DNA from 2 places in the Vibrio sp. YMD68 genome. Region 2 is predicted to be linked to the other one. Evidence: riboswitches for the same ligand, from Rfam matches in the RefSeq annotation. Region 2 holds a riboswitch; the other holds the start of a gene.
What was found. A riboswitch is a leader RNA that binds a small molecule or an ion and turns the genes downstream of it on or off. The one in region 2 is predicted to bind lysine.
Positions count from the first base shown of each region.

Region 1: linked by a shared signal. The riboswitch ahead of lysC (lysine-sensitive aspartokinase 3) and the one ahead of QF117_RS15340 (Na+/H+ antiporter NhaC family protein) in region 2 are both predicted to bind lysine.

Region 1 covers NZ_CP124614.1:2,879,750-2,884,206, forward strand. Annotated here, with positions in the region: gene QF117_RS19035 (PglL family O-oligosaccharyltransferase) at 1-704, shown strand, start outside; gene QF117_RS19040 (alanine--glyoxylate aminotransferase family protein) at 763-1,884, opposite strand; lysine riboswitch at 2,054-2,230, shown strand; gene lysC (lysine-sensitive aspartokinase 3) at 2,335-3,684, shown strand; gene QF117_RS19050 (sodium:proton antiporter) at 3,949-4,457, shown strand, end outside.
Region 2 covers NZ_CP124614.1:2,066,828-2,071,284, reverse strand. Annotated here, with positions in the region: gene QF117_RS15350 (inosine/guanosine kinase) at 1-351, shown strand, start outside; gene QF117_RS15345 (H-NS family nucleoid-associated regulatory protein) at 427-843, opposite strand; lysine riboswitch at 1,220-1,401, shown strand; gene QF117_RS15340 (Na+/H+ antiporter NhaC family protein) at 1,516-3,117, shown strand; His leader region at 3,293-3,428, shown strand; gene hisG (ATP phosphoribosyltransferase) at 3,482-4,378, shown strand; gene hisD (histidinol dehydrogenase) at 4,383-4,457, shown strand, end outside.

The DNA.
Region 1 (4,457 bases), 810 kb from region 2:
AAGGCGGGCTTATCCCACTCCTGGCGATTGTGTTGGCGGCAAGCTTAGTGCTTGCTCGTATCTACTATGCGAAAAAGGGTATCAGGCTCGCCATGTTCGCGCTGTTTGTTCCGATAGTCGTGCATTCACAACTGGAATATCCTTTCTACCATTCAGCCGTTCATTGGATCACCTTCATGATCCTATTGTTTTGGGTCGATCAACGGGTTGCCAGTTATAAGCGCCTTCATTTTGGTCAACTGACAAAAAGTTTTCTCCGAGTTATGTGTATTATCGCCCCTCTGATCACCAGCTTCTATATGTTCAGCGCCCTGCACACTAACTATGTTCTTACTTTGTTTGAACGATCGTCACCCAAGCAACCTGAGATCTTAGATCGAGTGACGAATCCTGTCGTTTGGAAAGATCGCTTTGACTGGGATATATACAGCACTTATCTCAATATTGGGTTACACACCCAAGAGCCTGAGTTAATCAAACCCTACATACAGTGGTCGCTTGACATGATTCAGTCTAAGCCCAGACCGGCGTTTTACAGTAACTTAATTCTCGCGTACCAAGGGTTAGGTGACAGCAGCCGAGCAGAACAAATTCGAGCTGAAGCGCAGTATCTATTTCCTGATAAAGACTTTACCGCCATTCAATATAGGCCGAAATCGTCAGCGGAAACAGCGTTAACGGAAGCATCTATCCCGAGCGAATAAAACCATAAAGGGGCACTCACGCCCCTTTATCAATTTAGACTGCGATTGTGAATGATCGCTACTGATGCAATGTTTCTTCCAATGCTCGTAAGCATAAAGAAACATTCTCATTTCTAGCGGCATACCCCATCAAACCAATACGCCAGGCTTTACCCGCTAAACTCCCAAGTCCAGCTCCAATCTCCAAATTATACTTCTCAAGCAACGTTGACCTCACTTGCGTATCGTCTACCCCATCTGGAATATAAATCGCGTTCAACTGAGGAAGTCGAGAGTCTTCATTGACGACAAATGTGAAGCCAAGCTTTTCTAATCCTATTTTTAATGTCGCATGCATCTCTTTATGTCGTTGCCAGGCATTTTCTAATCCTTCACGTTTGAGCATCAATAATGACTCGTGTAACGCATAGAGGCTGTTAACGGGTGCTGTATGATGGTAGCTTCGCTTGCCCTCTCCACTCCAATACCCCAGAACAAGACTCTGATCAAGGAACCAGCTTTGAACCGGCGTCGTACGAGCATTAATTTTCTCGATAGCTTTAGGCGACAGAGTCAGCGGGGATAACCCTGGCACGCAAGATAAGCACTTTTGGCTTCCCGAATAAACTGCATCGAGTTCCCATTCATCGACTTTTAATGGCACACCACCCAACGAGGTGACGGCATCTACAATAGTAAGAGCATGATGCTGTTTCGCAATTTGACTCAGTGCCTGAGCATCAGAAAGCGCACCGGTAGACGTTTCCGCATGAACAAATGCCAATATTTTTGCATCCGGATTCGCTTTAAACGCTTGCTCTACTTTATCAGGGCTGACAGGCGCACCCCATTCATCATCAACAACGATGGCTTCAGCACCTGCACGTATGACGTTTTCTCGCATTCGATCACCAAACACGCCATTGCGGCAAACGATGACTTTCTCTCCTGGTTCAATCAGGTTAACAAAACACGCTTCCATGCCAGCACTACCAGGGGCAGAAACGGCAATAGTAAACTCATTATCGGTCTGGAAAGCGTATTTAAGTAGCTGTTTCACTTCGTCCATCATGCCAATAAATAACGGGTCTAAATGGCCAACAATTGGGCGACTTAAAGCCTGTAATACTTGGGGAGAAATATCCGATGGCCCAGGCCCCATAAGTATCCGTTGAGGGGGGATAAAACTTTGAATTGGCATGTATGCTCCTTACTTACACGATGGTTTGAGTAACTACACTAGATCAAATCCCTAGCGCTATCAATGCGGCGTAAGTCTAGTGTGAATATGATGATCACACTTTGTAATTAATTCGTGGTAACAAATATCCATTGACATTCAACCGACAAAACCGTTCAATGAACAGGCTTTATGCAGAAGAGGAGCACTGCCCAGGCAGATATATTGTGGAGCCTTAATTCCAATACAATGTATCCATGGGGAGCAGTGCCGAGGTAAACGTAATGTAAGGGTTATGTTTATCGGTTAAGTGGGCTGAATCCCCTTAACTGTCACTAGCACCGCCTAGTGATGAGCTTCTGAGGTCAATCTATCTATACGCACCTCTTTTTCGCTCAACGATTCTCTTCACTAAAGAACATTAGGTTATTATCAACCTGTTTATTTTTTACCCGTTGTAGGAGAAATGCTGTGAGCGCATTCAATGTCGCCAAGTTTGGTGGGACCAGTGTAGCCAACTTTGAAGCAATGAGCCGTTGTGCTGCTATTATCGAAAACAATCCAGAAACTAAGCTTGTCGTTAGCAGCGCATGCTCTGGAGTCACTAATTTACTTGTTGAACTCGCCAACGGTGTTGCAGACCAAGAGCGACGCAGTGACATATTACAAAACATTGCCGCCATCCATGATTCGATTATATCCAGCCTAAGTGATGGAGCAGAAGCGGCCTCTGAGGTGAATGCCATCTTAGAGACGGTCGCAAACCTAGCTGAAGCAGCTTCCATCCAGGCGAGTACCAAACTCACTGACCATTTGGTAGCGTGTGGTGAGTTGATGTCGACCTACATCCTGACTCAGGTGATGAGAGAGCGCGGTATTCATGCTGTTCGCTTTGATATTAGAGAAATACTGAGAACAGATGGAACCTTTGGCCGTGCTGAACCGCAACTGGAAGACATCTCTGCATTAGCGAAAGATAAATTAGCGCCACTTTGCCAAGAATACGTTGTTATCACCCAAGGGTTTATCGGTTCAGATGCCGATGGCAATACGACCACATTAGGCCGTGGTGGCAGTGACTACAGCGCAGCCCTGATCGCGGAAAGTGTTGAAGCTTCGGGCCTCGCGATATGGACTGATGTTCCTGGTATCTATACCACCGACCCTCGAATAGCGCCTAAAGCTTCACCGATTCCTGAAATTAGCTTTAGCGAAGCTTCAGAAATGGCGAACTTCGGTGCGAAAATCCTTCACCCATCAACGTTAGTTCCCGCACTTCGCCATGACATCCCAGTATTTGTTGGGTCGTCAAAAGAACCTGAACGTGGCGGCACGTGGATTCGTCACCACGCAGAGTCTTCTCCACTGTTTCGGGCATTGGCCTTACGAACAAACCAAACAATGGTGACCCTTCGCAGCGCCAATATGTTTCATGCGTACGGTTTTCTTGCCAAAGTGTTTGAAATTTTGGCTAAGCATAAGATATCCGTCGATTTGATCACAACGTCAGAAATCAGTGTTTCATTAACGTTAGATCAAACAGACACAGCAGGCGGCGCGCCACAACTTCCTGAGCAGGCACGCATTGAACTGGAAGAACTGTGTCATGTGGAAGTCGAACATGGTCTCTGCTTGGTGGCCTTAATTGGTAATAACATGAGTGGAAGTAAAGGCTATGCAAAGCAGGTATTTGGCACGCTAGAAGACTTCAATTTACGTATGATTTGTTATGGAGCAAGCGCTCATAACCTATGTTTCTTACTCAATGAAGCTGATTCTAAATCGGCCATTCAAAAGCTTCACGCTGAATTGTTTGAATAATGAAAATGCAGGGCTGCTCATTAGAGTCGCCCTGCATTTATAGCCATTCGTTTTAAAAAACCCACGCAATACAAACCACTAAACACATTACTTCAGCTTCTGAAGCTTCCCTATCTCAGAATCTATCCGTTTTTGTTTCTGAACATCAACGGTCTATAAAGATCGCTGAGTCATTGCTAACGCAAACATGACAAAAAATGATTGCTATTTGAGCTAGCAGCGTTGAAAATTTCACGACATATTCTGTTACAAAGTCATGAACCCATGTCCATCTACTACACACTTTGCTTTCTCTCTGCAGCGGCAATGTTGATTGCGTTTCTCAATAATAAAATAATAAAGATGCAAACCACCATTGCGATTACAGCAGGAGCGATGGTGCTGTCATTGGCTATTTTAATAGTGGGTCAAAATAACTGGTTTCAATTGACAGAAATCGCGACAACCACCATTGCCAGTATCAACTTTGAAGATTTTCTCCTAAAAGGCATTCTTGGGTTTCTGTTATTCGGCGGTGGCCTAGGAATTAAGCTGCCAAACCTGAAAGACCAAAAATGGGAAATTACCGCTTTAGCATTGGGGGCGACATTGATTTCGACGTTTCTCATTGGCAGTATCTTGTATGGGTTCTGTCAACTGATTGGCATTCCCTTTGATTTTGTCTATTGCTTGTTGTTTGGTTCACTCATCTCCCCAACAGACCCGATTGCTGTCTTGGCGATTGTAAAAAAACTTGATGCGCCGAAACGAATCTCGACACAAATAGAAGGGGA
Region 2 (4,457 bases):
TATGAGTTTAGCCGACCTGCAGCGAAATCTATGTGTGATAATCCGATTAAGGTGTATTCACATATAGCGCCATATATGGGCGGGCCAGAGAAAATTAAAAATACCAATGGCGCAGGAGATGCCGCTCTCTCTGCGTTACTGCATGATATGGCGGCTAACACATATCACCGGGAAAATATTCCAAACTCAAGTAAGCATGCTCACACATTCTTAACCTACTCTTCGTTTTCACAAGTGTGTAAATATTCCAATAGAGCGAGCTATGAAGTATTAGCTCAGCATTCACCAAGATTATCGAAGGGTTTACCTGAAAGGGAAGACAGCTTAGAAGAATCTTATTGGGAACGATAACTTCCTGGGAACGATAAAACAGAAAGGCTCCTTTAAAGGAGCCTTTTATATTTAATGATGTTTTAGAAAACGAAATTAAAGTGCAAATTCTTCTAATGATTTACCCGCATCAAGCTGAGTTTGAATTGCTGAAGGTGTACGGCCTTGACCGGTCCAAGTCTTTTCTTCGCCATTAGTATCTACATACTTATATTTTGCAGGGCGAGGAGCACGTTTAGCTTTTACTTTACCAGCCTTAGTTTTTGTTTCGCCGGATAACGCAGAAATAAGCGCTTCAACATCAATACCGTCTTTTGAAATCTGTTCAGCAATGGCGGCCAGTTTTTGTTCTTGTTCCGCTTTAGCTGCACGCTCTTCAGCTTCAGCTTCGTTACGTTCTTGAACAACAATCGTTAATTTATCTAAGGCTTCTTCTAGTTGCTCTAAGGTTAATTCGCGAGCAAAGGCACGAAGGCTACGAATATTTAATAGTGTTTTTGATAGTTCCGACATGTCTATTCCTATGAAAATAAATTGTATTGGTTGATATTAATCTGCAAATAGATTTAACACAATAATGAAATCAAAATAAATACTAGCATATAAATGGATTATATATCGTCATATTAATGTAAACAGAGGTAATTGTTGTATCAGATATTAGAAAAAAGTTTGCCTTAATAGAAATAGTCGAACAGTTAACGTATTTTACGTGTTGCATAATAAAGCGCGTGGAGTGTTATGGCTAATGGAGGATGAAATTTATCATTGATATCTTATTTCGAGTTAAATATTGCAAAGAGGTGGTTTGTAAGTACAATAGAATCCGCTTTAAGTGTGAGGCCAGTTAAATTGTTGTTAATTTAAAGTAACAGCGGTTATTTATGCCTTGCACGGTAGAGGCGCGAGATAGAAGAGTCGATGTTATTGGGGTGATGCCAATGAATAACATTAAAAGGCTATTTCGCCGAAGTGAAAGTGTGCAATCATCACCTTTTGCTGGGGGTGTACTCAACAGGTACATCACTGCCATAGTCTATAATTTTTACACTATGGAGCGCTACTGTAGAGTTAGGTTTTGTCATTGTTAGCCTTTCACTTCGTTCAATGAAATTTCGATGAGTTACTATCACGAAATTTTTCTGCAGTAGATCTCTTGCCATTACTAACTGGTTTTTGAAGATCATGAATTTAATCGATTTTGCATCATCCCCTTTGTCACTCTTGCCTCCAATTGTGGCGTTAAGTCTTGCTATTATTACCCGCCGCGTTCTAATTTCGCTTGGTGTCGGCATCGTACTCGGTGCGTTGCTACTTACAGATTACTCCGCCACCGGCATGGCCGGATACGTGGGTAAAACTGTATCAAGTGTCTTTATTGAAGACGGAAGCATTAACTCATGGAACATGAGTATCGTTGGTTTCTTGCTTTTATTAGGCATGATGACTGCACTGTTAACCATGTCTGGTGGCACTCGCGCGTTTGCCGAGTGGGCGCAGACTCGAGTTAAAAGTAAACGCGGTTCTAAACTGCTAGCCGCCTGTTTAGGGGTATTCATCTTCATTGATGATTACTTTAACAGTTTGGCTGTGGGCGCTATTTCCCGGCCCGTCACTGATCGCTATTATGTTTCGCGCTCAAAACTTGCCTACATCCTCGACTCTACCGCCGCACCAATGTGTGTGTTGATGCCTGCATCAAGTTGGGGTGCTTACATCATGACGATTGTTGGTGGAATATTAATTTCTCACGGTGTCACTGAGTATTCAGCGATCGGTGCGTATGTGCGCATGATCCCAATGAACTTCTATGCTGTGTTTGCTCTCTTAATGGTGTTTGCGGTTGTTTGGTTCCAGCTTGATGTGGGTCAAATGCGCAAACACGAAATTCAAGCATCTCAAGGCCGTGGGTTTGATGGGGATAAAGAAGCCGATCTACCACAAGCTCATGAACTAAATGAAGAGCTTGATATTCAAGAAAGTGAACACGGAAAGGTATCGGATCTGGTCCTACCGATTCTGTGTCTTATCGTTGCGACGGTTTCTGCCATGCTTTACACAGGTGGTTCTGCGCTTAAAGCGGACGGCCAAGCCTTTTCATTATTGGGCGCATTTGAAAATACCGACGTTGGCATGTCACTTATTTATGGTGGCATTACTGGTTTTGTTGTTGCGTTAGTGACTGTGCTAAAACAAAAAATGTCGCCTAGTGATATTGGTGTGACGCTTTGGATTGGTGCTAAGTCTATGTTTGGCGCAATTTTGATTCTTATTTTCGCATGGACGATTGGTACCGTTATTGGTGACATGAACACCGGTGCTTATTTATCTTCTCAGATTGAAGGTAGTATTAGCCCAATGTGGTTGCCGGTTATTTTATTCCTACTATCTGGGCTGATGGCTTTCTCAACGGGCACTTCTTGGGGCACGTTTGGCATTATGTTACCTATAGCGGGAGATATGGCTGGCGCAACGGATGTTGCACTTATGCTACCGATGCTAAGCGCAGTGCTAGCTGGCTCTGTATTTGGTGATCACTGCTCTCCAATTTCAGATACGACTATTTTGTCATCAACGGGTGCTCGTTGTAATCATATTGACCATGTTGCCACACAATTACCTTACGCACTGTCGGTTGCGTTGGTGTCGTGTATTGGCTTCATTGTACTCGGTATTACCGCGTCGGTATTGTTCTCGTTCTTAGCATCACTGATTACTTTTGTGCTGGTTTGTTTTGCAATGTCCGTGATTGCAAAATCAAAAGTGACAAGTTACCAAAACGCTTAGTTCTAACGACTTATCTATATAAAAGAAGGCTTAGGCCTTCTTTTTTTGTGGAAAGCAAATAAAAACCAAAAAGTACTAATTAAAGGTTGCAAATGATACATAGCTTAGTTAGTGTGGTTATCAACGAAGCAACATTAGCAGAGCCAATAAGTATGCGTTATATTACTATGAATATTCATCACCATCATCACCCTATTTAGTCTTTCGGGGAGATATACGCATACCCGGGAGGCACAAGCTCCCGGAGGTGAAATTGGTAAAACAAGATTCAAACCCTCGGGAGACATGCAGTCTCCCGAGGGTTTTTTAGTTTTAAGCTTGAACGAAATTTAATAAATTCAACAATTTGTACAGGGAAGAAATAATGCAAACACAACGTCTAAGAATCGCTATTCAAAAGAAAGGTCGCTTGAGTAAAGAGTGCCAAGAGTTACTTAAGAAGTGTGGTGTGAAATTTATCGTGATGGGCGAACGCCTTGTTGTTCATTCACTGAATATGCCAATAGATCTGCTTCTTGTACGTGATGATGATATTCCAGGTTTGATTATGGACGGTGTGGTTGATCTCGGTTTCATTGGTGAAAATGAACTCGAAGAAGTTCGCCTAGATCGTAAAGCACTGGGTAAACCTAACGAGTATGTAGCGTTACGACGTTTAGATTTCGGTGGCTGTCGCTTGTCGATTGCTATCAATAAAGATGAAAAGTACAACGGCCCTCAAGATCTCGCCGGCAAGCGCATTGCAACCACATACCCTCAGCTATTAAAAGCGTTTATGGATGAGCAAGGGGTTGACTACAGTGCTTGTATGCTTACGGGATCGGTAGAAGTTGCTCCTCGCGCTGGCCTTTCCGATGCCATTGCCGATTTAGTCTCGACGGGGGCAACATTAGAAGCGAACGGATTAAAAGAAGCGGAAGTCATTTTCAAATCTAAAGCAACATTGATTCAGCGCAACGGTGAATTTGATGCTGATAAGCAAGCACTTATCGATAAGCTATTGACCCGTATGCAAGGTGTCCAACAGGCGAAAGAGTCGAAGTACATCATGCTTCACGCCCCTGTATCAAAGCTAGACCAAATTAAAGCGCTTCTCCCAGGAGCAGAAGACCCAACCGTATTGCCACTGTCTTCTGATACAGAGAAAGTCGCTGTTCACCTAGTGAGTACTGAGAACCTATTTTGGGAAACAATGGAACAATTGAAGGAACTGGGTGCAAGCTCGATTCTTGTCCTTCCAATTGAAAAAATGATGGGGTAAGTCCATGAGAACAGTTGTTTGGCAATCATTAAGTGAATCTCAGCAAGATTCGATATTGGAGCGTCCGGCCATTACCGAA